DNA from 3 places in the Ruminococcus sp. 1001713B170207_170306_F1 genome. Region 2 is predicted to be linked to each of the others. Evidence: predicted binding sites of a transcription regulator. Region 2 holds the regulator's gene; each other region holds the start of a gene.

Region 1 (10,694 bases), on a different contig from region 2:
CTGCAGCGGAAGGGTAAATATCGCCCAAGACGCCCCACCGTAGGCGGAGAGTCCTGTAGACAGGATTCTTTTTATTGTTATTATATAAACAAAATGGGGACAGATTCGAAATCCATCCCCATCGTTTTAAGCTACCTCAGGCAGTTTTTTCTTATATTTTCTTATATTTCATACTTATTCCGCCTCTGGATCTGCACTAAGTCCATTCAGATAAGAATCCAGTGCAGAAGTATCCATAACAGTCTCTGTCGTCACAGTCTCCTGACCTTCTGTAACTTTTCCGTAAACAGAATAACCAATCCAGCATACAGCAACCATACACGCAACAAGCGCTGCCAGTTTCTCAATAGTAAGGATCAGTTTCTCCTTTTTCATAATTTTCTCACGGTTTGCTTTTTCTGCTTTATAGGCATCTACTTTCTTCTGACTCATAGCCGCACGTCTCCTTTGGGATAAAATATCAACTTAGATGAGTATATCATATTTCCCAACAAAATGGAAGTATGTTCACTTACAGTTCACAAAAACGCCTCGCGCGGACAAAATATACCGCAAAGTGGGGCGTGCAGATTGCGGGAATGATTTTTCAAACAGGCTCTAGCATCAGACAGCTACAATAATTCCTCCATCATTTGCATACATACTGCTGACACCGGCTGTGTCAAGAACCACAATATCAGCCAGCTTCATCTTCTCCTGGATGGCTTCTTTAAGCATATTTGCTTTCTTCGGGCTGTTGCAGTGGGAAATAGCAAGAATTTTGTTCTCACTGTTTTCTGTCACTTCCACAATTTTATCCACCATTTTCACAAGCGCCTTATTCATGCCTCGTGCCTGATCCAGCTGGCAGATCGTCCCCTCCGGAGTAGATCCCATGATCGGTTTGATCTTAAGGGCTGTTGCCACAAGCGCTTTCACACGGCTGAGGCGGCCATTTTTACGTAAGGTTTCCAGATTCTCCAGCACAAAAAAAGTGTGCTGTTCTTCAATATATTTATTCACAACGCTAACAACATCCTCAAACGGAAGGCCGGCATCTTCGCACTGTGCAATTTTCATTGCAATCAAAGTCTGCCCTATAGAAGCAGAACAGGAATTGAAAACATGAATCTGAACGCCTTTCTTCTCCTCATGAAGAAGACTTGCTCCAAGCACTGCACTGTTATAGGAACCACTGAGTTCAGAGGAAAGAGTAACGCAATATATATGTTCAGCTTCGCAGTCAAATGCCTTTCTGTAGCTCTCTGGCGACGGGCAAGCTGATTTCGGACATTCCGGGCAGGCGGCAACTTTCTGTAAAAAATCTGCCTGGTTAAATGTCTCATCATCTATTATATTCTCACTTCCAACAGTCAGTGTAAGCGGTACGGAAGCAAATCTTTCATCCTGTTTCCACTGCTCCAGAAGTTCTCCACAGCTATCTATCACAATTTTATAACTCAATTATATCGTCCTCTTTTCCGTAATATGTAGTTTTAAATACCACATCTATATTAACACATTACTATGTGTTTGAAAAGAGTTTTTTCTTCCATTTTCCCCCAAATTGCTTTATAATGGTTATTGTTCATCAGCAACTGATTTTCATATATTGATGTCGTCGACAGGCGACATGCCCTTTAGAAAGGAGGTCCCTATGCTCGCTTTAAAAATCACTGACCAGAAGAATTTTACCAATAAGCTTTTTCTTGGAGATACCTTCGATCTCTTCTGGCTAAACCAGGCAGAGATCATTACCAGCAATGTTTTTTCCATTGACGGCAAACTCCAAACTGATTTTTTCGATAATGACGAGCAGGAATTTTTAGCTTCCAGCCACCGTACATTCTCTCTCTGGAAAGAAGTAAAACCATTTTGTTATTCTGTTATCCGTGGAAAAAAAGCGCCTCTTTCTTTCAAAATCGTGCTTCAGTTTTCTCCGAACAAGACCGCTGCATTATTGCAGAGTTCTGCATTTTCACTTTCTCCCGAACTGATAACAGGTCTGTATTTGAATCTCCAATATAAGAATAAGACCTTGTTTTGTATTACCGGAACATCTATGAAAACCTTTCTTCCCGGTAAAGAACTGGACCACCTTTGGGAGCAATATGTGATGGATTTTTTTCATCGCAGCGGATTATCTGTAGAAGAAGTTTAATCCTGTCAGAATAGGTTCTCCATTAATTTTCCAATAGAGTTATTCTGGCATTCCACGTCTGGAACCTTGCTTTCTTTTTCATCTCCCAGATAAAAGGCGATCATATCTACAAATTCACTGTTGGTAGGTCTGTATTCCAGAGGATATCCGGCAATCTCTTCCAGTCTTTCCCGATGATTTTCCCAACATACATTTACAATTGTACGAATATCATGCTCAATATTAGATGGCTTGGATTTAAATTTCTTTGCAAGCCTTGGATAAATATCTTTTGTGATCTTCATTGGTCTTTCCTGAAATTCCATTGTCATGCGTATGGCTTCCGCCACAAAATAATATCCTTTATATTTCGATGTCGCACCAAGTTTGCGTATCGTGCCGTATACCTCTCTCATTTTTGTCCCTCCCACAATAAGTTATACTTCTGATTCTGCATCTGCAGTCAGCCCTTGATTTGCCTCTACATATAATACGAGTTAAATTTGCCTTTTTTAGCATTTTGAGACGAAAATTAAGAAAATTGTAATATTTTTTAGAGATTTCGAGATAAAATTCTATAGAAAAACAGAATAACAGGATAACCTTTTCCAATTTTTCATATAAAAAGGACAGGCGTCCTAAATGCAATACTCATTTATGCGTCTGTCCCTTTTTGTCATAACTTATTTTGTCAGCATAAGCAGAATTTCATTGCTTCTCTGAACAAATCTGGTCATCTCTTCCGGTGAAAGCTGTTTATGGCTCAGCATGGCAAGATCATACAGTTCCTCGCAAATAACCGGGGTCTTATCAGAATCCTTGTTGTCTGCTACAAACTGAACCAACGGATGTTTCGCATTCAGAACCAAAGTTTCCTGACCACCAAACATAGATGGATCCATGCCGTACATATTATACATCTTCATCATATCCTGCATACGACGGCTCTCTTCAGAAAGGGTCATCATAGCAGCAACTTTTTCATTTTTCAGATTCTCAACCTTCACTTCCAGTTTGTCATTCTTCAATGCATCTCTGAATACTTCTGTAAGAGTCTTGGAAGTCTCCTCGTCAGCAGCTTCCTCCCCACGCAGTTCTTCTGTAAGATCTGCATCAATTCTCTTAAACTGGATAGTCTGATTCTTCTGCTCCAGATGGGAAATAAAAGCGCTGTCAATATTGTGTTTCAGAATAACAGCATCCTTCTTTGCCTCACGGAACATGTTAATATACTGACTCTGCTGAACCTCATCTGTTACATAGAAGATAGTAGTCTTCTCAGGCTCTTTCTCGTCTTTCGCGCCGTCCTCTTTCTTCTCTTCTGTGGATTCAACAGTCTCTTCTGTCTTAGTCTCATCTTCTGGTTTCCTGTTCTCTTCGATGCAATCTTTCAGAGTCAGATATTTGCCATCAATGTTCTTGAAGAGGATATAATCATTCATCTTATCTGAGAACTTACTGTCCTTAATGCAGCCATATTTGATAAATGGACTGATATCATCCCAGTATTTCTCGTAGGACTCACGGTCTGTTTTACACATTCCGGTAAGCTTGTCCGCTACTTTCTTTGTAATATACTCGGAAATCTTCTTCACGAAGCCATCGTTCTGCAGTGCGGATCTGGATACATTCAGTGGAAGATCCGGACAATCAATTACACCTTTCAGAAGAAGCAGAAATTCTGGAATTACTTCCTTGATGTTATCTGCGATAAATACCTGGTTATTGTACAGTTTGATCGTACCTTCAATGGAATCATATTCTGTATTGATCTTCGGGAAGTACAGAATACCTTTCAGGTTAAACGGATAGTCCATGTTCAAATGAATCCAGAACAAAGGCTCCTTATAATCCATAAAGACTTTACGGTAAAACTCTTTATATTCCTCATCTGTACAACTGTTTGGATGTTTCATCCACAATGGCTCCGGATCACTTAAAGATACCGGACGTTTGTTGATTTTTACTTTATCTTTCGCAGGAGATACTTCTACGACTTCTTTCTCACCTTTGTCGTTCTCTTTCTCCTCAGTCTTGGCCTCCTCGTGGATACGCTCTACAATTACATCATCATCACGAAGCTCAGCCTCATCAATGGTCTCATACTCCTGCGGTGCATTTTCCTTAGACAGATAGATATTTACCGGCATGAAAGAACAATATTTCTCAATAATCTCTCTCATACGATATTCGTTGGAAAACTCTGTACTCTCATCATTTAAAAACAGAGTAATTTCAGTACCAACTGTAGTCTTATTGCCTTCCTGCATATCATACTCTGTACCACCATCACAGGTCCAATGTACTGGAGCAGCGCCCTCTTTATAAGAAAGAGTATCAATATGAACTTCATCTGCTACCATAAATGCTGAATAAAAGCCAAGTCCAAAATGACCGATGATCTGATCATCCGTGGTCTTATCTTTATATTTGGAAAGAAACTCAGTAGCTCCTGAAAAAGCAATCTGTGTAATATACTCTTCCACTTCATCGGCCGTCATACCAAGACCTGTATCAATAAACTTCAAAGTCTTCTCTTCCGGATTCACAATAACTTGTACTTCAGCTTTGTAATCATCCGGAAGTGTGTATTCACCCATAACATCAAGTTTCTTAAGCTTCGTAATTGCATCACAACCATTGGAGATTAACTCTCTTGCAAAAATGTCGTGATCAGAATATAACCATTTCTTTATAATTGGAAAAATATTTTCACTGTTAATTGATAAACTACCATGCTTCTCAGCCATGCAGCTCACTCTCCTTTGTCTTCTTAATTATACAAACTATAGTAATACCAAACTGACTAAAAGTCAAGGAAAATTTAGCACTCATTTTAATTGAGTGCTAGTAATATTACTGTTCACTGGTAACATTCCGCGAGGTGTTTTTTGTGAACAAAGTTCACAGAAAACCCGAGAATCTCAGCGCGAAATCATGCGAATGCATGATTTCTGTGCATCGCGAAGCGTGTTACTGGTCACGGAGTGAACAGTAACCTAGTAATTATTATTAAAAGAAGGGAGACCATTTCTGGTCTCCCTCATTCGTTCTGCTCTCATTCACAATTACTGTTTATTTGAGAATCCACTATTATTTTTTCTTATTGCGGTAAACAAGAATTCCTGCAATTAAGACAATCGCAACGATCAGAATAATTACAAATGGGAGGATTGGAGTATTATCCCCGGTCTTTACTGCATTCTTCTGATTTGCATCTGTTTTGTCTGCAGCCGGTGTCAGAGTCTGATTCGGTGCAGCATTTACAGTGAAATTAACCTGCTTGGTATCCTGTGTTCCAGTGTTTACCCAGTTGCTTCCATCAAACTGCTGCTGATTATATGTGACAGTCAAAGTATAATTTCCATTCTTGCCCATGCGGAAAGTTGCAGAATATGGTGCGCCGTCCCAGCTTCTTGCCTCAAGGACCTCCCAGTTCAGCGGCTGATATCTTACATCTCCCTTAATCGGATTTTCAATATCCATACCTGCGCCAACTGCAGTGAAAGTAATCTTGGTTTCTGTAGTATAGTTTCCATCGGAGCTGATTCCTGTGATACTGTTATTCCCTGCATCAGATACAATCGATCCACGGCTTACAGTGACATTAACAGATACTACAAGGCTCAGGTTATCCGGATTTGTAACACCGTCTGGAAGAGCAACAGTACCTTTCACAGAGAACTTCTGTGCTTCTGTACTGTTCTGATTATATGCACTGCCCTTTACATCCCATTTTACAGAGGCATTCATATCGCCCTTGTTTGTAGTAATCTTAACAGTAGATGGAAGCTGCAGTCCAGCTGCTGACTTCTCAACCCCGTTTGCCAGACTGATATCAGATACTTTGCCTACAGCTGTAAGCTTGGCAGCAGCTTCTGTTACTGTAAAGCTTACTGGAATATTCAGGTAATCTGTCTGATCTGTCTTAATGGAAACAGTCTGTGTATAGGTTCCTGCTGCCAATCCAACTGCCGGTGCAACAGTAAAGGATACAGACTGGTTTGCATTTGCCTCTAATTCTGAAGCAGACGGAGCACTTACTGTAAATTCGTTTCCGCTTACACTTACAGCAATACCGGTTAATTTCACATTTCCAGTATTGGATACATTGATTGTAACTGCAGCCGGTGCTTCTTTGTAACCAGCTTCTTTACTGTCGAATTTCACTTCGGAAATGTCGGTAGTAAATGAAGGAGCTGGAGTAATCTCCGGAGTCACTTCCGGGGTGACTTCTGGTGTTACTTCCGGAGTTACCTCTGGGGTGACTTCTGGTGTCACTTCTGGAGTTACCTCTGGGGTGACTTCTGGTGTCACTTCTGGAGTTACCTCTGGGGTGACTTCCGGTGTCACTTCTGGAGTTACCTCTGGTGTCACTTCCGGGGTGGTTTCCGGTGCAGCTGGTTTCTCTGCTGGCTGCTGATCTGTATTCGTATCATCCTGCTTCTGCTCAGCTACTGTAAGCTTTGCAATAAAGGAAACCTTTACACCTTCCTCTGTTTCATAAGTGATCGTATCACTGTATTCTCCAACAGCTGTACCTTCTCTTGGCATAACCCATGCATCAACTGATTCTCCAGCCGCAAGAGAACCCAGATCCTTTACCATAAAATGTTCCGGACTGATTTCTTTGAAATTAAGAGTGCTGTTGCCAGTATTCTTAACAGTTACATTCTTAGTCATGGAAGAGTTTGCATTTTCCTGTGTGAAGCCTGCATTTACGGTTCCAAAATCAAGTACTGCAGTACCATCTTCTGCAGTATTTTCTGTAACAATTTCTGCTGTATACACAGGTTCCTGCTTGGCAGGGGATTCAGCTGATGCTCCCTGATTTGCAGCCTCAGCCTGTCCATTCTCAGGAACTTCCAGATAGCCTTCTGTTCCAATGTTAATCACACTGTCATCTGTAGTGATCTCAGACTGGGAATTGTCAGCAGAATTCTCTGTGTCCTGTCCATCTGCCGGCTGCATAACATCAGCGGAAGAATCAGTTGGTTCATCAGCACCAATGTCAATTACTTCCTCGGTTTGTGTATCTTCTGCTACATCCTGAGCCGGCTGTGTGTTCTCATCTGTCTGGGAACCTTCCGCAGGTGTATCCTCTGCTGCAATTTCCTGAACAGGGGCTTCCTCTGCCGGTGCAGCCTCCTGCCCTTCCTCTCGAAGCTCGGTTGCCTCTTCCGGAGCCTCTTCCGGTGTAGCCACAATTTCAACTGTATTTACTTTCAGTTCTCCGGTTATGCCCATTTCGGTCTTTCCGGTAATTTTCAGCTCGATCTTATTTCCAAGATCTTCATCAACAAGCTTATAGGTCTTCTCAGTGCCTACTTCAGTGAGCTGATCTCCAACTTTTCTTGACCAGCTGAACGTTACATAATCGTCTGTAAGTCCTTCCGGTGTAACCTTTTCATAATCGGCGCTAAGCTCAGAGCCTACAGCTGCAGTTCCCTTAATCTTAAGCTGACCCCCAAGTTCTCCCTCTGGTGCTGCTGCCGCAAATACCAGAGACGGAAGCAATGAAAGCATCATAAGAAAAGTCATGACCATTGCTATAATTTTCCTAGGTCTCATATGCCATCCTCCTTTACATTCCCCTTTTAGGCTGACCTGTAACATTATTGTAACATATTTTAAACATTTTCACAAGCACTTTTATTTTATTGTAATTCTTACAGTGCATGTGACAGTGCTACTGTTCGCTCCGCGCACCGCAACCACTTCGCGCTGCACAGGAATCATGCATCCGCATGATTCCGCGCCCAGATTCTCGGGTTTTCTGTGAAATTTGTTTACAAAAAACACCTCGCGGAACATTGCCAGTGAACCATAACGCGATAGTTGCTGGTCACTTCTTTCTCCGGAAAACATCTTATGGGATGTATCTTCTCTTCTGAACAGTAACACATTATGTTCTCTTGTTTAGTGTCATTATAGCAACCTGATTTTATACTTATGTAATATGAATTTATCCGATAACTGTTCGGAATTCCAACCGGACATACTGCCTTTTCGCCAGTTTCATCACCTTATGTGAAAGTCAGTTACTCTGCAGCTGCAAACCTCTGCTTCAAAAGATCATCCCTCCACAATCAGATATTTTCCATCTGGAAGGGCAAATACTTCACTTGCTTCTTCTAATTCTTCATTACTCATGCCATCCACATCTGCACCCATTCCAGACAGATATTTTCGCACTTCGTCAATAGAATCTGCAACTACAGCCATGCAATCCTCCAGGAATTCCTCTGCTTCTTCGTAAGTTTCTGCAACCGGTTCATCAAAAAGCTGCTCCTGTTTTTCCAAAAATGTCTGAATACACTCCTCTGTATACATTTTTCCGACCTCCTGTTTTATAATAAAAGTTATAACTGTTTAGAGCATGCTAAATAATTATCAAAATTTTACTCTTCGCATTTTTCCTCATATAAATCAAGAATATCCTCTGGAGAATCCACAAGATAGTCCGCTCCATTTTTCAGCAGTTCTTCTTTTTCCCTGTATCCCCACAGAACACCTACCGTGTACATCCCGGCTGCTTTTCCAGTTTGCATGTCTGTTCCGGAGTCTCCCAGATACATACACTCTTCTGGCTTAATTCCAAACTGCTCCGCGATTTTAAGCGGACCATCCGGTGCTGGTTTCTTTCTTACAGAATCACTCTGTCCCATAACTGCATCAAAAATCTGAGACCCAAACATTCTTTCTACCACTTTCACGGCTGCTTCATGTGGTTTATTTGAGCACACCCCCAGCTTCACGCCTCTTTTTTTCAACTCTTTTAAGGTTTCCGGCATTCCCGGATAATGCTGTATTTTGTAAAATGGGTCTTTATCAAATTCTTTTCTATATAACGCTCTTGCTTCCTCATAGTGCAGCAATTCCGGATCTCCTGCATCGACCAGAAGTCTTTTCACCAGCATGTCAGCACCGTTTCCGCAATAATATCTGTAATTTTCTATAGGCATTGGTTTCAAACCGTATTTTCTTACAACTTCATTTCCTACAACAGCCATGGAATCCAATGTGTAGGCTAAAGTTCCGTCCAGATCAAAAATACATGCTTTTATCATTTTCTCATTCCCCTTATATTGATTTTCATTTTCTTAAGTTCATAAACCAGTCTTCCTACAGGAAGCCCAACCACATTATTGTAGTCTCCGCAGATTCCTTTTACGTAAATTCCAAATTTCCCCTGGATTCCATAGCTTCCTGCTTTATCCATAGGCTCCCCTGTTTTTATATATTCCAGAAGCTCTTCCCTGGAAACAGGATAAAATTCAACATCGGTCCTTTCACTGAAAGTATAAGGCTTCCAGATACCCTGTTCTTTTACAAGAAGGGTTACACCGGTATAGACCTGATGGGATTTCCCCTGAAGTTTTAACAATGTATCTAATGCATCTTCTTCATCTGACGGCTTTCCAAGAATCTTTCCTTCAAATGCAACTACGGTATCCGCACCAATGATCAGACAAGGTTCACTTTCATTTTCAAGTCTGTCTGCAACCGATATTGCTTTATCCTGCGAAAGCTTTTCCACCGTTTCCGCTGGATCTGTCAGGTTGGTTTTCTCTTCCCCATTGCTTACAACCACAGAAAAAACCACACCGGTTCTTGCAAGCAGTTCCTTTCTTCGTGGGGACCCAGAAGCTAAAACAATTTTCTCCATAATCTCTCCTTTTCTGTCTTAACAGTATAACCCTCCATTTATATGGGTGCAACGATTTTTTTCTTTTCTTTTTGCGTAAAAAGTATTACAATATAGACAACTCCATTAAGCTTTGTTTAGACAGATGGAAAATACCGAAAGGAGCAGACAATATGGCTAAGATTAACAAATATTGGGGAATGGTTGCACTCGGAGCAGCAACAGCAGCAGTAGCCGGTGCCGTAGCAGCAGCTTTTGCCAAAAGACATGCTTTGGAAGAGGCAGCTGACCTTGAAGATGATTTTGAAGATGAGCAGGAAGATGACGAGCAGCCTGAAGCAAAGGATGTCCACGAAGATTTCGTAACCTGGGAAGCTACTTCCGAAGATGAAAAAGATGATGAAACTGAAGGCTCTGAGGAGCCTGATTCACAAGAAAGTTCAGAGGATACAGAAGAGGATTCTGCTGAAAATGCAGAAGAGCAGGATAATGCTATAGCCGATGCTCTTGAAAAAGCAGCGAAAGATGAAGATAAATTCGAGGAAGAACTTGCTGAAGCTGAGAAAGAGCAGGACGAAGAAGAAGCTTCTATCCACATTGATTAATTGCAGGTAAATTCATAATTATTCCACATTTTACAAATAGTGACAATCAGGCTTGCCACTTTCGTTGACAGTATTTAGATTTCACTTTGCAAGAAGAAGTTCCAACAGAATTTTCTATTGCAAAAACCCCCACGGCAATTTGAATATAATTTTCCGTGGGGGTTTCTTTTACGCTTTTGGAAGTTTAAATGAACTCTTAAGAGAAACAATACGGTTAAATACCGGTGCCCCTTCTTTGGAATCATGAATGTCTGCACAATAAAAGCCATTTCTTACAAACTGGTAACTATCCAGTCCTTTGGCTTTCAGAAGCTCTGGTTCA
Region 2 (10,694 bases):
ACCTGACCAATTACTGGTTTTTTATGTCCATGTTACTTCTTTTTATGTGCAAAAATATGCACAACCCACTTATGTCGCTGCCCTTTCTGATAAAATCTCCAGAAAAACTCTACCAGAAGCAACGCCGCTGCTGCATCCACAATGTAATGCTGCTTCAGCACCTGGGTAGAGATAATGATCAGAATTGCAAATACCAGAGAAAATCTCTGATACCATTTCGGCACCTTCTCTGAGCCTTCCACACCTTTCCAGCACATCCAGCTCACATAGCAGTGGATAGAGGGAAACAAATTAGAAGGACTGTTCCCGCCATCCAGGGAATATACCAGAGCGAGAATCTTTTCCGAAAGGGTATTTCCTGGGATCTCCGGTCTTATATTGGTGGTCGGTATTAAAATAAAGCAGATAAAGCAAATAAAATGTATGGTCAGATCTGTGGCAACAAACCGGTAAAACATATCCTTACCACGCCTTGCCACCAGCAAATACCCCACCGCCCAGAATGGAAATGCCAGAATATAAAACCACACAAATACAGGCAGTAAAGGAACTTCCCTGTCAAATGCCATCGTAAAATCAAAGTGATACCTGCCAGCTGTAAGCGCACTGCTTCCCCAGTAAATCAGACAATTCACTGCCATGATGGTCACAAGAGGTACAATAGACCACAGGGGAATATATCGGTTTAACAAATCTCTTTTCTTTGTTTTCAAGGCAAAACTCCTTTCCGGACTCTTGCGATGTTACTGCTCATTTCCTGACCAGCAGCACGGACAGTAACGTTGCGGCTACCCTTTAATATACAATAAGTAACAAAAAAAGAAAAGAGGATATCTCCCCTTTTCTTTATTCTTTTATGGAAAAACTGATTTTTTACTCTTCAAAGGTCTCTTTTAATTTGTCCATGAAGCTTTTTTTCTTCTTTTCGGACTTTTCTGTGCTATCGCCGGCACTGCCTGCAGGACGATTGCCGCATGCCTCGTCAAATTTGCGGAGAGCTTCTTTCGCGTCCTCATTCAGGTTGGTTGGTACCTGAACAACCAGAGTTACGTAGTGATCACCACGAACATTCTTGTTTCGAAGGGACGGAACACCTTTGCCCTTCAGACGGATTCTGGTATCTGTCTGAGTTCCTGGTTTCACTTCATAGAGAACTTCTCCATCTACTGTATTCAGTTTGACTTCGCCGCCAAGCGCTGCCTGTGCATAAGTAATCGGTGCAGTAGAGTAAATATTCATATCCTGTCTCTGGAAAATCGGATGGCGTGCTACATTTACTTCTACCAGCAGATCGCCTCTCGGACCTCCATTTGTGCCAGGCTCACCTTTATCACGGATACGGATACTCTGACCATTGTCAATACCAGCCGGAATAGATACCTTAATTTTCTTGCGATTGGAAATGTATCCGGTACCACGGCAATCCGGGCATTTATCTTTGATGATCTTACCTGTCCCATGACAATCCGGACACACCTGAACGTTACGAACCATGCCAAACATGGACTGCTGGGTGTAAACGATCTGTCCTTCACCATTACATTTCGGACAGGTAACCGGTGAGGTACCAGCCTTAGCTCCAGAACCGTGACAGGAAGTACATTCCTCTTTCAGAGTAATCTCAAGTTCTTTCTCACAGCCAAATACAGCATCCTCAAAGGTGATGTTCACGCGTGCACGCAGGTTTGCCCCCTTCATAGGTCCATTATTGGCACGTCTGCGGCTTCCGCCGCCTCCAAACAGATCTCCGAAAATATCTCCGAAGATATCCCCCATGTCTGCGCCGGAGAAATCAAAGCCGCCGAAACCGCCTGCTCCGCCACCGCCGCCGTTTTCAAAAGCGGCATGACCAAACTGATCATACTGTCTTCTCTTGTCCGGGTCACTTAAGACGCTGTAAGCCTCTGTTGCCTCTTTGAATTTCGCTTCAGCTTCCTTATCTCCCGGATTTACGTCGGGATGATACTTCTTGGCAAGCTGACGATATGCTTTTTTTAATGTAGCGTCATCGGCGCTCTTATCAACGCCTAAGACTTCATAGTAATCTCTTTTATCAGCCATGATTTCTTTCTTTTCCTAACTTTTTGTATTTGGTTATCTTATGGAAGACGCCAGCGGCGCATTTCCTGTAATATGTCTTTCACCACCACTGCCCGGTCATGAATCATGACCGGGCTGTAGTTTCATGTTCCGAAATATTGGAACTTATTATTCAATTAAACCTCTTTGTAGTCAGCATCTACAACATCATCGCCGTAACCAGCCTCGTTACCGCCCTGGGAAGCTCCTCCCATGTCCGGTCCAGGGCCTGCCTGACCAGCACCACCCTGTGGGTTCTGTGCTTCATACATTTTTGCGAAAAGCTTCTGAGCACTTTCCATCATCTTCTCCTGAGCAGCTTTGATCTCAGCGACCTGAGCATCTCCGATCTCATCTGTATTTGCATATTTAGCAAGGATATCTTTTAATGCATTTAAGTCAGCCTCTACGGAAGCTTTGTCATTTGCATCCAGTTTATCGCCTGCTTCTTTCAGTGCATTCTCAACCTGGAATACCATGGAGTCTGCATTGTTCTTTGTATCAATTGCCTCTTTACGTTTCTTATCCTGAGCTTCGAACTCAGCAGCTTCTTTAACAGCCTTGTCAATATCAGACTCGGACATGTTAGAACCAGCTGTGATTGTAATGTGCTGCTCTTTACCTGTTCCAAGATCCTTAGCAGATACATTTACGATACCGTTGGCATCAATATCGAATGTAACCTCGATCTGCGGAACACCACGACGTGCTGGCGGGATTCCATCCAGACGGAACTGTCCAAGGGACTTGTTGTCTTTCGCGAACTGACGCTCACCCTGTAATACATTGATATCTACAGCGGTCTGATTATCAGCTGCTGTGGAGAAAATCTGGCTCTTCTTGGTCGGGATTGTTGTATTTCTCTCGATCAGACGTGTTGCAATACCACCCATTGTCTCGATGGACAGGGAAAGTGGAGTAACATCAAGAAGAAGGATGTCACCTGCACCAGCCTCACCGGAAAGCTTACCACCCTGGATAGAAGCACCAAGTGCAACACACTCATCCGGGTTCAGGGCCTTGCTTGGCTCTTTGCCAGTCAACTGTCTTACTTTATCCTGTACAGCCGGGATACGTGTAGAACCACCAACCAGAAGCACCTGTCCAAGATCAGAAGCAGTAAGTCCTGCATCAGAAAGTGCACGGCGAACCGGCTCTGCTGTTTTCTCAACAAGATCGTGTGTAAGTTCGTCAAATTTAGCTCTTGTAAGGTTCATATCAAAATGCTTCGGTCCTTCAGCTGTTGCTGTGATGAATGGCAGGTTGATATTGGTTGTTGTTGCGGAAGAAAGCTCTTTCTTAGCTTTCTCAGCAGCTTCTTTCAGTCTCTGAAGAGCCATCTTATCGTTGCTTAAGTCAACGCCCTCTGTTCTCTTGAACTCAGAAAGCATATAGTCTGTAATTCTCTGGTCAAAGTCATCACCACCAAGACGGTTGTTACCAGCTGTTGCCAGAACTTCGATAACTCCATCACCAATCTCAATAATGGAAACATCGAATGTACCACCACCAAGATCATAAACCATGATCTTCTGCTCTTTCTCATTGTCAAGACCATATGCAAGAGCTGCTGCTGTAGGCTCGTTGATAATACGTTTTACATCAAGGCCTGCAATCTTACCAGCATCCTTGGTTGCCTGACGCTGAGCATCATTGAAATATGCCGGAACAGTGATAACTGCTTCTGTAACAGACTCTCCAAGGTATCCTTCAGCATCTTTTTTCAGTTTCTGAAGAATCATAGCGGAAATTTCCTGTGGGGAATATTTCTTATCATCAATTGTTACACGGTAATCTGTACCCATCTCTCTCTTGATGGAAGAGATTGTTTTCTCTGCGTTTGTTACTGCCTGGCGTTTTGCAGGCTCACCTACCAGACGCTCACCTGTCTTTGTGAATGCTACAACAGATGGTGTTGTTCTGGATCCTTCTGTATTTGCGATAACGGTTGGCTGTCCACCTTCCATAACAGCTACACAGCTGTTTGTTGTACCTAAATCAATACCAATGATTTTTCCCATGATAATTTTCCTCCTGTTTAAAAATTCATGGTTGCTGTCCATTACACGAACAGTAACATTTATACTTTGTTTTTAGAAAATGTCGATGAAGTTTGATTCTCCAAGCTGCTTTCTGTTAATTAGCAACTTTTACCATACTGTGTCTTACAACGAAATCCTTGTAGGTATATCCCTTCTGGAATTCCTCTACGACGATGTTCTCGCCAACGGATTCGTCCTCCACATGCATCACTGCATTATGCAGATTCGGATCAAATTCCTTACCTACAGCTTCGATTGGCTTCACACCCATCTCATCAAAAGCTGTCATCATCTGCCTGTAGATCATCTTCATGCCTTCTGCAAATGAATCATCCTCCGGTGCCTGTGCAAGACCTCTTTCGAAGTTATCCACGATCGGAAGCATTTTTTCAACGATGTCCCTGGCGCCGATGATGTACATGCTGGATTTCTCCTTCTCCGTTCTTTTACGGTAGTTATCGAATTCAGCCATGCTGCGCTTCAGTCTGTCTGTAAGCTCCTCGACCTGCTGTTCAAATTTATCTTTCTCTTTTTTCTTCTTACCGAAGAAAGAAGTTTTTGTCTTGGTTTCCGGTTCCTTCTGAGATTCGGTTTCCTGATCTGACTGCTCAGTTTCTTCTGTCTGTGCAGGTTCCTCGGAAGTCTCCTCTTCTGCTGTCTGGGCTGTATCTGCTGCCTCTTCTTCGCTTCCGTCTGTTACCGGAATGTCAACTGCTTCTTCCTGTACTTCGGCTTCTTTATTCATTTCTTCTGACACGCTTTCAACCGCCTTTCTAGGTTTTCTTATTTACCATTTCGTCAAGCTGGACTTTTAATTTCTTTAAGCTGTCCACTACATTCTCGTAATCCATTCGCTTGGGACCGATGATTCCAATAGTTCCACGCATTCCATCTCCCAGCTCATAAGTAGCTGTGACCACACTGCAGTCTTTCATGGTACGTACCGGAACTTCATCCCCGATGTATATCTGAACTCCTGTGTTCTCCGAGTCTCCCATTTCCTCACGGACCATATCCGCAAGTTCCTGCTTATCCTCGAAAGTAGAAATCAGCTCACTGGCTCTGGATGTATCTGCAAGCTCTGGATACTTAAATATGTTGGTCGCTCCCGACGTATATACTTTCATATCTTCTTCGTCCACGTGAATTGTAGCTGCAACTGCGTCCAGCACATCTGCAACCACACCGCTGTGGCTACCCGCCTGTTCTTTTAATCTAGCAATCATGCCCAGATTAATATCCTGGATGGGTACGCCGTTCAGGTTCGTGTTAAGAAGAAGATTCAGCTTCAGGATCGTCTGATCATCCATCTCCTCATCAATATTAATGATCTGGTTCCGAATGACATTACCCTCACATACAACTACGGCAATCAGCTGCCGCTCATTGACTCGTGAAAGCTGAATGAACTTCAGGGTGCTTCCCTTATACTGGGGAACCGCAACCATAGCCGCATAATTGGTATCCGTGGCAAGAACCTTCGCCACCTGCCTGAGCACCTTATCCATCTTATCTGATTTCTCAATCATCAGATCACGGATTTCTGCGATCTCGGCTTCCTTCTCCCTGGTAAGCTCATCTACATAAAGGCGATAGCCTTTATCTGATGGAATTCTTCCGGCTGAGGTGTGGGGCTGTACGATGTAGCCCATATCCGTCAGGTCGGACATCTCATTTCGGATAGTAGCAGAGCTGACATTCAGATCCGGATACTTGGAAATAGTTCTGGAGCCTACAGGCTCACCTGTTTCCATATAAGTTTTGATGATTGCTTTCAGTATTTTCCGTTTGCGCTCATCTAATACTTCATCCATGAAATATCTGCTCCTTCCTGAAAAGCAGACGGTCAAACCTGATTCTGATTTCCGTCTGGCTTCTTCGAATTCCTTTTGTTAGCACTCATTATTTAGGAGTGCTAACATCTATGTTCTTAAGATACACCTCAGTATTCCTTTTGTCAATATTTTTTACAAATTTTTTTCATCTTTTTTGATAGTTTTTACCCTATACTTTACCATTCTGGCTAAATTCTCCTTACTGCAATACTTTTTTTGGACAGCAAGGATACTATCAGGTATCTGCCAACGCAGTCTTATGTTTGCTGCCGCATAAATGAAAAAGATGCCTTGAGAAAATTTTCCCTGGCATCTTCTTTCCTATATAGGAATACCGCCCATAGGCGACATGTCCGTTTTGTAACTGTTCAGCACCTTCACAGTTATATGTTTCGCAAAACAGCCCCTGCTGAATAGCAGCCTCTATTTTTTATAATTTTCCAGATAGTCAAGAACTGCTGTCGGCTCATCCAGAAAGACTACCAGATCCAGCACGGAAAAATCCATGAATTTCTCTTCTGCTGTGTACTCCAGCAATGCTTTCATCTTGTCATAATATCCGTCAATGTTATACAGCACAATTGGGCGGTCAATACGTTTCAGGCTTTTCAAGGTAAAAATCTCAAAAAATTCCTCGTAGGTACCAATTCCGCCAGGTGCTACGATCGTAGCATCTGATTTTTCTTCCAGAAGTTTTTTGCGCTCTCTCATATTCTCTGTGAAAATAAATTCCGTGCATTTCTCATACAGAACTCCAGGCTGATCAAAAAATCGGGGAGCAATTCCAAGTATGTAACCATTTTCTGCTGCCACGCCTCTGGCTGCTGCTCCCATCATTCCGGTAGCCCCGCCGCCAAACACCAGACCGTGACCTCTTTTTCCCATTGCTCTTCCAAGCTCTTCTGTTTTTTCATAATAAATGTTTTTAAGCAGTGCACTTGAAGCGCCATATACACATATGTTCAATCTGTTATCCCCCTTATTTTTTCTTCTAAACACAGGTGCAGCCTACCTGCGGCAGCACCATATACGAAAGTCAGCTGGCATATCTTTTCCAGTCAGCTTCCGGCAGCCGCGCAAAACACCATATTTGCCACACCGCACAAAACCATCACCAGAATAGGATTCATTTTAAATTTTCTTAAAAGCACCAGTGCGGCAGTAAAGAACACCACCATTCGAATGCATATGTTTTCCCGAAACAGTTCCACTGCACCATTTATAAAAAAAGATGATACTAAAATGGTAACTCCTGCCTTGGCGATCATGGCCACAACCGCCGGGCGAAGGGATGTAAGAGTTCCCTGGAGAAGGGACATTTTCCGGTATTTCGTGTAAATATATGCCAGCAGGGTTACAATTATACAGGAGGGTAAAATACAGCCAAGAGTAGCCACCACTGCGCCACCAGGACCAGCAATCCTGGTTCCTACAAAGGTTGCGGAGTTTACTGCAATAGGACCAGGAGTCATCTCTGCAATGGTCACAAGATTCGAAAAAGTTTCCATGGAAATCCAGCCATGCATAGTCACTACCTGTTCCTGTATAAGAGGCATTGCTGCATATCCACCTCCAAAGCTTAATGCACCAATTTGAAGGAAGCTGAAAAAGAGCTGAAGATAAATCATTTTTTGCTGCCCTCCTTCACAAGTGTACGCGCAAATCCAAATACAGCCACAATAAGTATTATATAAATAATGTTTACCTTCAGAAAATAGCTTACACAAAAACTGATGACCATAATAACCACATTTACCCAGTCATTTGATTTCGCCACGTTTTTCCCCATGTCGTATACCACAGAAATGATCACAGCACCTACGCCGGCAGTCATGCCTTTCAAAAGAGCTGCTATATAATAATTAGAGCAGAATGCATCATAAAACAAGGAAATCAGGGACAGGATCACCATTGGCGGAATAATAGCCCCCAGAACCGACAGCAGCATTCCCGGTATTCCCCCAAGCTTGTATCCCACCACAATTGCTCCGTTTACTGCAATTGCTCCTGGAGATGACTGTGCGATTGCCACCAGATCCAGCATTTCTTCCTCATCGATCCAGTGATATTGATCCACAAATTTCTCTTTCAATAAAGTAACGATCACATATCCGCCGCCAAAAGTAAACGTACTAAGATATAACGAGGCAAAAAAAAGCTTTCTCAGCACATATCTTTTATTCTTTTGTTTTTCTTCCATTTCCAGCACTCCTAATAATTCTGCATGATTTCTGTGCATCGCGAAGCGTGTTACTGGTCAGGTCATGAACAATCACGCTTTTCTTTTTTAAGATAACGCACTATAGGTATGTCTGTCAATTAAAGTTTTGGAATGCTTCTGGCATTTCAGAAGGCAGAACAAATATTCGATTCTGCTGTACTTTTATAAAAAAGGATGCTATACTGAAAACAGTTAAAGCGTGTTTGATTTTATAAAAGAAAGGACTCATATGGATCATTTTGAATTACATTCCGAGTATAAACCAACCGGCGATCAGCCACAGGCTATTGAGAAACTGGTAAAGGGATTTAAAGAGGGAAATCAGTTTGAGACGCTGCTTGGTGTCACCGGCTCTGGTAAAACTTTTACTATGGCAAACGTTATTCAGGCGCTGAATAAGCCTACTCTGATCCTGGCCCATAATAAAACTCTGGCAGCACAGTTATACGGTGAGTTTAAGGAATTCTTCCCGGAGAATGCGGTGGAGTATTTTGTTTCCTATTACGATTATTACCAGCCAGAAGCATATGTGCCTTCTTCTGACACTTATATTGCCAAGGACTCTGCGATCAATGATGAAATTGACAAGCTCCGTCTTTCTGCCACTGCCGCCATGTCAGAGCGAAAAGATGTTATTATCATCTCTTCTGTGTCCTGTATCTATGGATTGGGTTCTCCTCAGGAATTTCAGGACATGATGATTTCCCTGCGTCCTGGCATGACTAAGGATCGTGATGAGGTTATCCGGGAGCTGATCGACATTCAGTACACCCGAAATGAAATGGACTTCCACCGAAGTACCTTCCGCGTCCGTGGCGACACTCTGGAGATTTTTCCGGCTAACAGCTCAGATACCGCTGTCAGAGTGGAGTTTTTCGGAGATGAGATTGACCGTATCTCTGAGATTGATGTGCTCACCGGAGAAATCAAATGTCAGCTTGCGCACATCGGTATTTTCCCTGCTTCCCATTATGTAGTACCAGCGGAGCAGATTCAGAAAGCAGCCATTGCCATTGAAGAGGAATTAAAAGAACGGGTAGACTACTTTAAAAGCGAAGACAAGCTTCTGGAAGCCCAGCGTATCTCCGAGCGTACCAACTTTGATATTGAAATGATGAAAGAAACCGGCTTCTGCTCCGGTATTGAGAACTATTCCCGTCATCTTTCCGGACTGGAGCCAGGGCAGCCGCCTTATACTCTGCTGGATTATTTCGGGGATGATTTTCTTCTTATTATTGATGAGTCGCACAAGACAGTCCCACAGGTTGGCGCTATGTATGCTGGCGACCAGAACCGTAAACAGACATTGGTAGACTATGGTTTCCGTCTGCCCTCTGCTAAGGATAACCGCCCTCTGAGTTTTGAAGAATTTGAGAATAAACTTGACCAGGTTTTGTTTGTATCTGCTACCCCGGGAGATTATGAATACGACCATGAGCTTCTCCGCGCCGAGCAGATCATCCGTCCTACCGGTCTTCTGGATCCGAAAGTGGAGGTGCGCCCTGTAGAGGGACAGATAGACGACCTGATTTCTGAAATAACGAAAGAAACCTCCAGAAAAAACAAAGTGCTGATCACAACTCTCACCAAACGAATGGCCGAGGATCTTACCCAGTATATGAAAGATGTGGGAATCCGTGTCCGTTATCTTCATTCGGATATTGATACCCTGGAGCGTGCAGAAATCATCCGCGACATGCGTCTGGATGTATTTGATGTGCTTGTAGGCATTAACCTTCTGCGAGAAGGACTTGATATTCCTGAGATCACTCTGGTTGCTATTCTGGATGCAGACAAGGAGGGCTTCCTTCGTTCTGAGACTTCCCTGATCCAGACCATTGGCCGTGCTGCCCGAAACAGCGAAGGACACGTTGTCATGTATGCAGACGTGATGACGGATTCCATGAGAAATGCCATTGAGGAAACCAACCGTCGCAGGGAAATCCAGGAAGCCTATAATAAAGAGCATGGAATTACTCCTACTACTATTAAGAAGGCAGTCCGTGATCTGATTGCAGTTTCCAAGGCAGTTGCTGAAACTGAAGTGAAGCTGAAGAAGGATCCGGAATCCATGAGCAAAAAAGAGCTGAAGAACCTGATCTCCCAGTTGGAAAAACAGATGCGCCAGGCTGCTGCAGACTTGAATTTCGAGCAGGCAGCAGAGCTGCGTGATAAAATGATAGAATTGAAGAAAAATCTTGCAGATGCGGAAAAGTAATCCTTCGATTTCCCCATGCATTTTGCCAGTCAGATTTGGCACTATTTATCAGCTTCAAGAGAGCGCTTCACGATCTGATTAAAGCGTGTTTGAAGAGTGAAAAGCCTAATTTTCAGGCTCATCACCCTTGCATATCATAGAAGAATCTTATTTACAGACTTTTTCCCACAGTCTTTGTTTGAAAAGGATTTCTGTAAGATGTACGTCACAATTTACAGGATTCTCTGCCTGCAGCGGATCGCCTCCGGCCACATTTATATTTGCGCCGCAGTGCGATCCCGCCCGGCAGGGGGTTCCGT
Region 3 (10,694 bases), on a different contig from region 2:
CATGATCATGTTGTAAACACTGTTATATCCATAAGACGGAACGTCCTGTTTTAATGTGCAGTACATTGTACCATCTTTCAGATATCCTGCTGTTTCCTCATCCTCAGACATACCTACAACAAGTACATCGCCAGCTTTTCCAGCATCTTTGATTGCACGACAAGCACCAACTGGAGCTGCACCATTGCATCCGAATACACCTTTCAGATCTGGATATGTGGAAAGATAACCCTCTGTAATAGAAAGTGCATCCTCAACAGAGTCATTATCCGGCTGCTCATCTACAATCTCAATATTGGTATTCTCAGTGATATAATCTTTGAATCCGTTTACACGCTCAATATGGTTGGAAGCACTAAGGGTTCCGGAAAGGATTGCAACCTGACCTTCATTTCCAAGCTTGTCAGCCAGAACCTTTGCCATTTCGTAACCATCCTCATAATTTGTTGAATGTCCGCAATAGTATTTTCTGGATGAATCTGGAGCGTCAACATCGAATGTTTCAACATTAATTCCTGCTGCAACGATCTCATCTACAACAGATGTTTCTGCTGAAGGGTCAATGATTGCTACAGACATTCCATCTGGCTGTGTAGCTGCATTTGCTTCCATTTTTGCAGTCTGGTCTGTTACAACAGCATCTGCCGGAGCATCCCATACATAATTAACTTTAACGCCTTTTTCCTCAAGTTCTGCAACGGCTTCGTCAATACCAGTTTTTACGCCTTCGTACCAGGTATGAACAACCTTCGGGATGAATACGAGATTGTACTCGTCTTTTGCAGGAGTATACTCGCTGTAATTACGATCTTCTTCTGCATCAGCTGCGTATACGCTTACTCCCATTGAACCCATTGCTACTACAGATGCTAACAGTACTCCCAATACTTTTTTGTTCATTGCTTTTTCCTCCTAAATGTTTTTTGTTTTGTATACTAAATCTTTCTCAAAGATTTGTATCGTTTAATATGTTTGCTCTGATACTCATTGTATCTTTTAAGTTTTCATAAAGTGCTTTATACACCTTGAAATATTCATTATAAGCGTTGTGCTTTTTCATATCGGGCATCACCGCTTCATTAAATTCAATCCATTCACTGATCTGAGTAAAATCTATTGACTCTTTCCCAGCTTTCGCTGCCATGAATGCATCTCCCAAAGGTGCCTCAACCGGATTGATTGGTGTTAGTACAGGAAGCCCCATTATGTCTGCAAGAATCTGTTTCCAAATCATAGAGCGGGAACCTCCGCCAACCAAAACAATCTTTTCGATTCTTTCATTGTCAAGATTCATAGAATCATTCATGTCTCTCAGTGAATAACCTACTGCCTCAAGAATTGCGTGATAAACATGCGTCTTTTTGTGTGCCAGCGTCATTCCGAAAAATACACCGGTTGCATTCTGATCCCAAATAGGTGAGCGTTCACCCATAAAATAGGGAAGAATAACAAGTCCATCACTTCCTGGTGGAATGTCAGCATCAATAATGCCTTTTTCTATCTCAGCATACTCAGCAGCTCCATCTCCACCGCAGAAATTATTTACAAACCAGCGTGGCAATGCACCTGCTGTTGATGCCCCTGCATATGTATAACTGATATCTTCCGGATCAATCGCATATGGCATTGAAACGATCTGCGGATCCCCTGATAAGCCAGTATGAAGCACGCCCCAGTTTAAAGAAGTTCCAAGAACAGCTGCATTATCACCTGGCTTAACTGCATTTGCACTAAGCATAGAAGAAATACAGTCAATTGTTCCAGCACATAGCTCAACTTCATGTTTCAGACCGAGCTTCTTGGAAAATTCCTCATTGATCATTCCAACAATATCATATGGCTTACAAAATTCTGTAGGCATGGTTTCAAAAGGTATTCCAAGAAGCCCACACATTTCTTCACTCCAGCAGTGGTTTCGGTAATCATATATTCCACCAAAGTTTCCAGCTGAGCTGTAATCCACCATAAGCTTTCCAGTCATTCTGTAGACGATATAACTATTTGCCGGTAGAACCCATCTGAGTTTTTTCCAGTTCTCAGGTTCATTATTTTTCACCCACAGAAGCTTAATATATCCGAAATAAGAATCGATTCCATTATCGGTTACTTCTGCTATTTTGTCTGCCAGATTTTCCTGGGCCCAGGCACTTTCTTTCTCAGCCCTTCGATCCAGCCAGATTAGTGCCGGACGAATGGAATTCATATTTTCATCTAACATTGCACCGGTTCCTGCATACAATGCACTAATACAAATTCTTTCAATACAGGCTTCATCAATCTGTCCAATCACGGCTTTGATGGATTCCACAGCCCCATCCAGCCACACATCAGGTTCCTGCTCCGCCCAGTTGTTATGTTTTTGTATGAAAGTATATTTCTTTGAGCCTTCTGCCAGAACCTTGCCATTCTCATCTACTGCAACGGCTTTTGTGCTTGATGTTCCAACATCACATCCAATGTATATTTTCATGACCAGTCTCCTCTTAAGCTAAAGCCTCCATTGCTTTTTCATAATCTTCTTTAGAAGGAGTTTTTCCATGCCATACAACAACATTCTCCATAAACGGAACACCTTTTCCTTTTACTGTATGTGCAAGAATTACGGACGGTTTTCCTTTTGTTGCTCTCGCCTGATCCAGTGCATCCAGAATCTCATTGAAATCATGTCCATTAATTTCCTGAACATTCCATCCGAAAGCTTTCCATTTCGCAGCCAGGTCTCCCATATCTTTTACTTCTTTTGTAGGAGCATCATTCTGAAGACCATTCACATCAACAAATGCGCAAAGGTTATCCAGACCAAATCCGGCAGATGTAGCTGCTGATTCCCAAATCTGACCTTCATTAATCTCGCCATCACCCATCATACAATAAACTCTGCCTTTATATCCCTGGTATCTATTTCCAAGTGCCATTCCGGCAGCTACGGAAAGTCCGATTCCAAGAGATCCTCCTGCAATTTCTACTCCAGGAGTTTTCATACAAGGATGTCCCTGTAAAAGGCCATTGATTCTTCTATATGAATCAAAAAGTCTTTCTTTTGGAAAACAGCCCACATCAGCAAGATTAACATATAAGGCAGGAGCTGTATGTCCTTTTGATAAAACAAATCTGTCTCTGTTAGGATCATCCATGTTTTTACCTGAATAATTCATCTCACCATGAAACAGTGCTGTTAAAATATCGATTTCTGAAAGAGAGCCGCCCAGATGACCTGACTGAGCAGCGTAAATCATTTTTACAATATCCCTGCGAAGTTCTTTTGCTTTTGCTTCTAAAGCAGTCACATCTCTAGACATTTGCCTTTCCCTCCTTTATTGCAATTGCTTTCTTGGCTTCTTCTACAATATGCTGGGCTGTCAGACCATATTTTTCAAACAGATCATCCTGCAGACCAGATTCACCAAACCGGTCCTGAACACCAACGGTTCTTACAACTGCCGGACATTTTGCTGATGTTACCTGTGCCACTGCAGCACCAAGACCACCAATAACGGAATGATCTTCTACAGTAACCATCGCTTTTGTCTTCTTTGCATACTCAAGAATAACATTCTCAGCCAAAGGCTTAATGCAATATGCGTTAATTACAGCTGCGTTAATTCCTTCTTTCTTCAATTCCTCAGCAGCTTTCATTGCAACTTCTACCATCAGACCGCAGCCAACAAGTGTTACGTCACTGCCATCCTGGAGAATATCACATCCGCCAATCTGATCTACTTTTCCATCTTCGAAAATATCAGTTGCCTTATCTCTTCCAAGTCTCAGATAAGCAGGTCCATCATATGCCATCATTGCTGCGAAAGCAGCTTTCTCATCAGCAATGTCTGCTGCTACGAACACTTTAAAATTAGGAAGTGTTCTCATAATTGAGATATCTTCAAGGCACTGATGTGATGCTCCATCCTGGCCTACACAGAGACCTGAATGTGTTGCAACAATTTTTACATTCAGATTCGGATAGGCAATTGCCTGTCTGATCTGTTCATAGGGTTTCTCTGCAACAAACATCGAAAATCCTACAACTACCGGTTTAAGTCCTGTAGTAGCAAGTCCTGCTGCAGTTCCAATTAAATCGGTTTCGCTGATACCAACGTTGATCATTCTCTCTGGATATGTCTCTGCAAATTTGGTAAGACATAAGGCTCTGGCAGAATCTGCATTGAGAACCACTATTTTCTCATCCTGAGAAGCCTGATCCATAATTGCATCGATAAGATTAGTACGAAAAGATCTTTCCATATTCGCCTCACACTCCGTTTTTTATTTTTGATAATTGGAGTATAGCACATTGTATTTTGAGTTTCAATTGCTAATTTATATAATATTACGGCTTATTTTTTATGTATATTGCACATTTATTGCAGTTTTAGTCTTGATTTATACTCCGTTTTATTTTATAATTTAGTGGAGCGACAATTAATAGAAATTCGCTTTACAAATGCAATACATCTATATAAAATAAAATTAATGTATGTAATTGGGAGGTCACTATGTCTGAAATTTCTGTAGCCGCAAATTCTTCTCTTAATATTTTTACTGCAATCCGGCTTTGGAAGCCATCTCTGTCCAAAACGGAAAATCGAATTGCAGATTACTTTTACAATCATCCACAGGAAGCAGCCAATCAATCTATGCTTAAAGTCGCAGAGATATGTCACTGTGGAGAGGGTTCTATTGATCGTTTTTGTAAAAAAATGGGATATTCCGGTTTTGCACAGGTTAAAGAAATGCTGGCGACTCAAAACGCAACTTCTGAAGCCCTTGTGCAGCAGGTTGATATTGAGCAACATGACTCTATAGAATCAATCAGCGAGCAAATATGTAATTTGTACACAAATACAATACAACTGACTATGGAGCTGAATTCTCCTTCTGTTTTCCAGGAGGCCACAAACAGAATCGTTTCTGCAAAACATATTTTCTTCTATGGAATCGGAGATGCAACCGTTCCCTGTTTATGCGCCAGCTACCGATTCCGGCGAATTGGGTTCAACTGCTATTTTGATTTTGACCCAGATATGCAATTAATCACGGCTTCGAATATTGCCAGTGATGATGTGGTAATCGCGATTTCTCACTCCGGTATGTCCAGAACTGTCAACGCCGCTGTAAAAGCTGCTCACGAGGCAGGAGCCTTTACCATTGGCATTACGCAGTCAGTAAAGTCCACAATGACCCAATATTGTAATTTAATATTTTACAATGCAACCTCTGATATCACCGTGGGTAAGGAAATTGTTGCACACCGTTTTTCAGAAAATGCGATAATCGAAATTTTATACGCAAGTGTAGTAAGCAAAATGCCAGAGACCGCAAATTACCATTTGCGGAAATCTGCAGAGATCCTGACAGCCAACAAAGAGCCTTCATTTTAATCAAATAATTTATGACACCTGTGACGCGACCCAAAAGACAAAAAAATCCTCTTTATTCTGTTTTGCACTTTGAATTTATGCAAATAGAGAATAAAGAGGATTTTAATTTTTGTACATATTATCTGTAGCACAGTGCCTTTTGCAAATATTCTTTCGTCTCTTTATTGGGAACAAAAACCATCCCATTGTCATATGTCAGCACTCCATACATCACCATTGCTGAATAAATTTCTTCTTTTATCTTTAGCTCCTGGGCGGTGACGGCGTATTCCTGGATTCCGGAGGGGTTTTTTCTATTAACCAAGCGTTAGTTTATTGGCTTGGCTGCTCTTCTTTTTTCAGGCGGCGTTTGGCCCTGTGGGCATCACGTTTCTGGCGGATCTCGTCGGCTTCTTCGTCGGTTACGTTAGTCAGTTTCTTGATTACATAGTACATGTTGTCTTCTGTCCGGCGGATCCGGATCTTGCCAAGGACAAAGCCATGTTCCTGGCAAAGGGACACGCTGTAGTAAACCTTGGAATTATTCATAAACCAGCGGATCTTGCGCTTAGCCGGGTTATGGCACAATGGGCATTTCGTGCTAGTTACTTCACGGTCCTTCATGGCTTTTTCCCGGGAATAAAATTCACGGGACACATATTTATCGTAAGCCGGGTAGGATACGTGGATCTCTTCCCGTTTACTCTTAGGGTTCTGGTATACGTCCAGGGATGAGTTAGGAAAAATATACTCGTCTTCTATTTTCTGGAGAATACATGCGGTGTAATAAGCATCTCCCAGAGCGCGGTGGAAGTCCATTTTCTTCTCTACGCCCATTTTATCTGTGGCAAATTCCAGGGCACGGCGCTCGTCGTTTTCCTCGTAGCGGATGGCAAATAATTTCTGCACATCATAATAGGTCACCGGACCTTTGATTCTGGAAAGCCTGCCATAGTATTTCATATTCCGCTGCAGCTCCATCACATCCTGATTTCCCCAGGTGAAGAAAATATATTCTTCTCCACACCAATCCAGAAACTCTGTAACTGCCTGTGGAAAAGGGGTTCCGTTCTGCAGATCTTTATAATTCATATGAATTACTTCATGGATACTGTCATGAATCCAGTTATACACCTGGGGCTTGACCAGACGCTGAAAGCTGTCCACAATTTCTTTCTTTTCATTCAGTTTTACGGCGCCGATTTCTATGATCTCAAAAGGCAGACGGCTGTTGGACCACCTTTTTCCCCCTGGGCTCTGGTTCCATTCCAAGTCAAATACAATGTAATTCATGGGTAAATTCCTTCTCTTAAAACATTGTTACTGTTCACAACGCTTGCAACAACATTTTGTTTTTTACAGTCAGCAATAATTCCAGACAAGTATAACAGACAGGTGAAATGATGTAAAGACATAAGAAAAAACCTGCCGGTGGGTAGCCGGCAGGAAATGAGGGGGTATGAAACAAAATCTATGTAAATTAGAAAATCGTCTTTAAATGAAACACAATCTATATGAAAGAAGCTGTTCACAGTATTCAGTAATTATTTACGCCAGCCGCCGCTTCTATTTCACGGCTGGCGCACATATTTTATGTCAGTCTATATCAGTCCAAAAATCTATTTTACCAAAATCAGCCTTCAATAGAAATAAACTTCTTCTCTTCCGGCACTTTTTTCTTCGCTTCCTTCGGGAGGGTAACAACCAGAACACCGTTGTCATATTTCGCATGAATGTCCTCATGCTCCAACTCTTTTCCTACATAGAAACTTCTGGAGCACTGTCCGGTGTAACGTTCTCTGTGGACATATTTACCATGATTGTCCTTCTCATCTTTATTCTCAGTTCTGGAAGCCTGGATGTTCAGGTAACCATCCTTCAGCTGAATCTTCACATCTTCTTTATGAAATCCCGGAAGGTCCATGCTCAGCTCGTAGTTGCCATCCACATCCTTAATATCTGTCTTCATCAGTTCTGTGGTTCTGTAACCTCTGTTCGTCTCTCTTTCTACAGGTAATCTCATCCAATCATCAAATAAATCTTCTCCAAAAATACTAGGCATTAACATAATCCATTCCTCCTTATATTGTGAACACTTACGTGTTTAATTAACATTCTCAATGAAACTGGAAGATTTCTTTTTCTCTCTTCCTTTGTTCTGTATGTAATATAACACATATTGTTAGCACTGTCAAGAGGAGAGTGCTAATTTCACATTTTTTTCACATTTATCTTAAATAAAAAACTAAATTTGTGTCCCTTTTCACATTTTCCTTTGTGAATCTCCAGAAATTCTGGTACAAACGGACTGTCTCTCCATTTTCCTCTACTGCATCTGTATTTCCAGTGATTGTATTGTAGATCATGGCAAATGCCAGATTCTCCGTTGCCCCGGCATATTACACTGGTTCCGAGGTAACTCCTGAAGTGACAATTACCCACAGTGGTAAAACCCTGGTAAAAGACAGGGATTTCACTGTAACATACCACAACAACATTGAACCAAGCAGCTATTACAATTCTCCGTGGGTTGGAATTGACGGAATTGGAAATTACCAGGGGTATGTAACCAAATCCTTTACTATAAACAGAGCTGACATCAGCAGCTGCACGGTTACGCTTTCCGATGAAAGCCTTACCTACACAGGCTCCTCTTTACGCCCAACCGCCACAGTAAAAAGCGGGGACAAGGAATTAACCCTGAACCAGGATTATTACGTTTCCTACAGAAACAACTGGGATGCAGGTACTGCTTCCGCAATCCTCACTGGAACTGGAAATTATACTGGTTCCGTTACGAAAGACTTTACCATTAAACCATTGGATATCAGCCGCTATTCCGCTTCCCTTTCCCAGTATTCCTACACCAGTGACGGAACAGAGAAATGCCCGAATGTTACCGTTACATACGGAGACAAGACACTTGCGGCAGGCACTGATTTCACAGTTTCTTATAAAGATAATGTGAAGGAAGGTACTGCTACTGTAACTATTACTGGAGCTGGAAATTACACCGGCATTATTAACACAACCTTTACGATCACAGCTGCTCCTGGCAAGGATGACTCGGACGCAGGAAAAGATAATCCTGGTAAAGATGATTCTGGTAAAGATGATTCTGGTAAAGACGATTCTGGTAAGGATGATTCCGGTAAAGATGACTCTGGTAAAGACGATTCTGGTAAAGATGACTCCGGTAAAGACGATTCCGGTAAAGATGATTCTGGTAAAGATAACTCTGGTAAAGACGATTCCGGTAAAGATAACTCCGGTAAAGATAACTCCGGTAAAGATGATTCCGATAAAGGCAACCAGAACAGCAGCATGAAAAAGGCGAAAACCCTTACCGTAAAAGGCTCTGCTACACGCGCAACCTTAAAGAAACTGGTTTCAAAGAAAAAATATTATGTACGGATCCGCACCTACAAAGTTGTAAGCGGCAAAAAATATTATTCCAAATGGAGTTCCAAAAAATCCGTAAAAATTAGATAATGTCAAATGCCAGGCAGCGTCTTTGAACGACGCTGCCTGGCATTTTTTGATAAATCTTCCAAACCAACCAGAAGATTCTATATTCTCTGTATAACTATTCAGCACCTTCACAGTTACACCCTCCGCGAAATAGTACATACCTACTGAATAGTTATTTTTCTGTTTAAGTTTTCTCAACTCAGGAAATTCTCAATGATCACATTTTCCGCCTCAGCTTCCGTCATTCCAAGAGTTCTTAGCTTCAGAAGCTGCTCATCGTTAATTCTTCCAATAGCGGCCTCATGAACAATTGCAGCATCCACATGCTTCGCCTGGATTTCCGGGATAGAACCCACCTCTGCATGATCCATAATAATGGAATCACACTGGATATGTGCGTGACATTTGTTCTTTCCAACAGCCTTCGGATGGAAAACCTGGGAAGAATTTCCCTTTCCAACAGAACGGGAAATAATCTGTGCAGAAGATCCTGCTCCGTTCATACAGACTTCAATATCAGACTCCGCTTTCTGCTCCCCATCTGTCATCAGACGTTCCAGAACAAACAGCTTGGAATCTGCATCCATTGAAACATTTGTGGTACGGATTGTGGAGTCAACACCTTTGATCTGAACGGTATCCAGCGTAAATACGGAGTTCTCACCAAGCTCAATATTGGTTACCGGATTCAGCACTCTGCTTCCGGTTCCATTCCCCTCTCCGTAGTGTTTTTCCTCGTAATGTACATTGGCATTTTTACCCACATGGAAGGTATGAATACCATCGTGACGACTGTCATTGCAGCCACTATTGTGGATTCCGCAGCCTGCAACAATGTCAACATCTGCACCGTCTGCCACATAAAAATCATTGTAAACCAGATCGGTCATTCCAGATACACTTACCACTACCGGGATGAAAACCTTCTCTCCCTTTGTCTCCCCGTCAATGAAAATATCGATTCCCGGCTTGTCCTCTTTTTTCTTTATTTTGATATGTTCGCTGTCGCCGTGACAGATGGAAATACCATTCTGACGAAGATTAAAAGCACCTTTCTGTGCAAAGCCTTCGCTGATCTTATCAAGCACACCCTGGGTTGTTTCTTCTACTTTAACCATCAGCATTTTCCTCCTTCATTCAGACATTTCTGACATTTTTCCTGCTGAAATAAGGTTGGGAAAACGTCTTCTTTGGTACCATATTTCTTTACTTCACCGTCTTCAATTACCATGATCTTATCTGCCATATTGATGATTTTTTCCTGATGGGAAATCAGGATCAGGCACTCCTTTTTCTCACGATGAATCTCCTCAAAGCGCTTGATCAGCATGGAAAAGCTCCACAGGTCGATTCCTGCTTCAGGTTCATCGAAAATGCTTACTTTATGAGATTTCGCCAAAACTGTGGCAATCTCAATTCGCTTCATCTCACCGCCGGAAAGGGTTCCATCCAGCTGACGGTTCAGGTAATCTTCGGAACAAAGTCCTACAGCGGAGAGAAGGTCACAGCTCTCTTTTTCCGTTAAATTCTTTCCTGCTGCAAGAGATAACATTCTTGCCACGGTCATACCTTTAAAGCGGGGTGGCTGCTGAAATGCATAGCCAATTCCCGCATTTGCACGATGATCAATATCGTATCCTGTAATGTTCTCATCATCCAGATAAATTTCTCCGCTGTCTGCTTTCTCAATGCCAGCCAGTACCTTGGCCAGGGTGGATTTTCCACCTCCATTTGGTCCGGTGATTACCAGCATTTCTCCATCCTGAACATCAAAACTGATGTGATTTACCAGACAGCGCTTTTTCCCTTCTTCATTCACTTCAAAAGTCAGGTTCTTTACTTTCAGCATATTCGTACCTCTTCTGT

Evidence for each region. The regulator HrcA, encoded in region 2, represses chaperone genes, less so after heat shock. The targets are predictions, from matches to a motif close to TGTTAGCACTCNNNNNNNNNGAGTGCTAACA.
Region 1: the regulator HrcA is predicted to act here: its motif matches at 4,942-4,972, upstream of htpG (molecular chaperone HtpG).
Region 3: the regulator HrcA is predicted to act here: its motif matches at 7,538-7,568, upstream of I4V84_RS03535 (Hsp20/alpha crystallin family protein).

Annotation. Positions count from the first base shown of each region.
Region 1 is NZ_JADPEX010000015.1:88,161-98,854, reverse strand. Features, by position in the region: gene I4V84_RS10695 (hypothetical protein) at 175-432, opposite strand; gene I4V84_RS20580 (DUF6783 domain-containing protein) at 504-620, shown strand; gene I4V84_RS10690 (DegV family protein) at 604-1,443, opposite strand; gene I4V84_RS10685 (DUF5721 family protein) at 1,637-2,140, shown strand; gene I4V84_RS10680 (sporulation initiation factor Spo0A C-terminal domain-containing protein) at 2,146-2,535, opposite strand; gene htpG (molecular chaperone HtpG) at 2,803-4,869, opposite strand; gene I4V84_RS19935 (hypothetical protein) at 5,213-7,690, opposite strand; gene I4V84_RS10665 (glyoxalase) at 8,195-8,452, opposite strand; gene I4V84_RS10660 (HAD family hydrolase) at 8,521-9,189, opposite strand; gene I4V84_RS10655 (Maf family protein) at 9,186-9,788, opposite strand; gene I4V84_RS10650 (hypothetical protein) at 9,941-10,372, shown strand; gene I4V84_RS10645 (glutamine--tRNA ligase/YqeY domain fusion protein) at 10,541-10,694, opposite strand, start outside.
Region 2 is NZ_JADPEX010000007.1:96,047-106,740, reverse strand. Features, by position in the region: gene I4V84_RS06615 (phosphatase PAP2 family protein) at 33-713, opposite strand; gene dnaJ (molecular chaperone DnaJ) at 874-2,061, opposite strand; gene dnaK (molecular chaperone DnaK) at 2,217-4,100, opposite strand; gene grpE (nucleotide exchange factor GrpE) at 4,216-4,866, opposite strand; gene hrcA (heat-inducible transcriptional repressor HrcA) at 4,895-5,935, opposite strand; gene I4V84_RS06590 (TIGR00730 family Rossman fold protein) at 6,380-6,922, opposite strand; gene I4V84_RS06585 (chromate transporter) at 7,015-7,584, opposite strand; gene I4V84_RS06580 (chromate transporter) at 7,581-8,156, opposite strand; gene uvrB (excinuclease ABC subunit UvrB) at 8,407-10,395, shown strand.
Region 3 is NZ_JADPEX010000003.1:77,879-88,572, reverse strand. Features, by position in the region: gene I4V84_RS03565 (substrate-binding domain-containing protein) at 1-900, opposite strand, end outside; gene I4V84_RS03560 (FGGY-family carbohydrate kinase) at 947-2,470, opposite strand; gene I4V84_RS03555 (transketolase) at 2,484-3,299, opposite strand; gene I4V84_RS03550 (transketolase C-terminal domain-containing protein) at 3,292-4,242, opposite strand; gene I4V84_RS03545 (MurR/RpiR family transcriptional regulator) at 4,494-5,378, shown strand; gene I4V84_RS19565 (hypothetical protein) at 5,497-5,682, opposite strand; gene I4V84_RS03540 (3'-5' exonuclease) at 5,691-6,650, opposite strand; gene I4V84_RS03535 (Hsp20/alpha crystallin family protein) at 6,991-7,425, opposite strand; gene I4V84_RS19785 (hypothetical protein) at 7,722-8,849, shown strand; gene I4V84_RS03525 (SufD family Fe-S cluster assembly protein) at 9,023-9,946, opposite strand; gene I4V84_RS03520 (ATP-binding cassette domain-containing protein) at 9,946-10,677, opposite strand.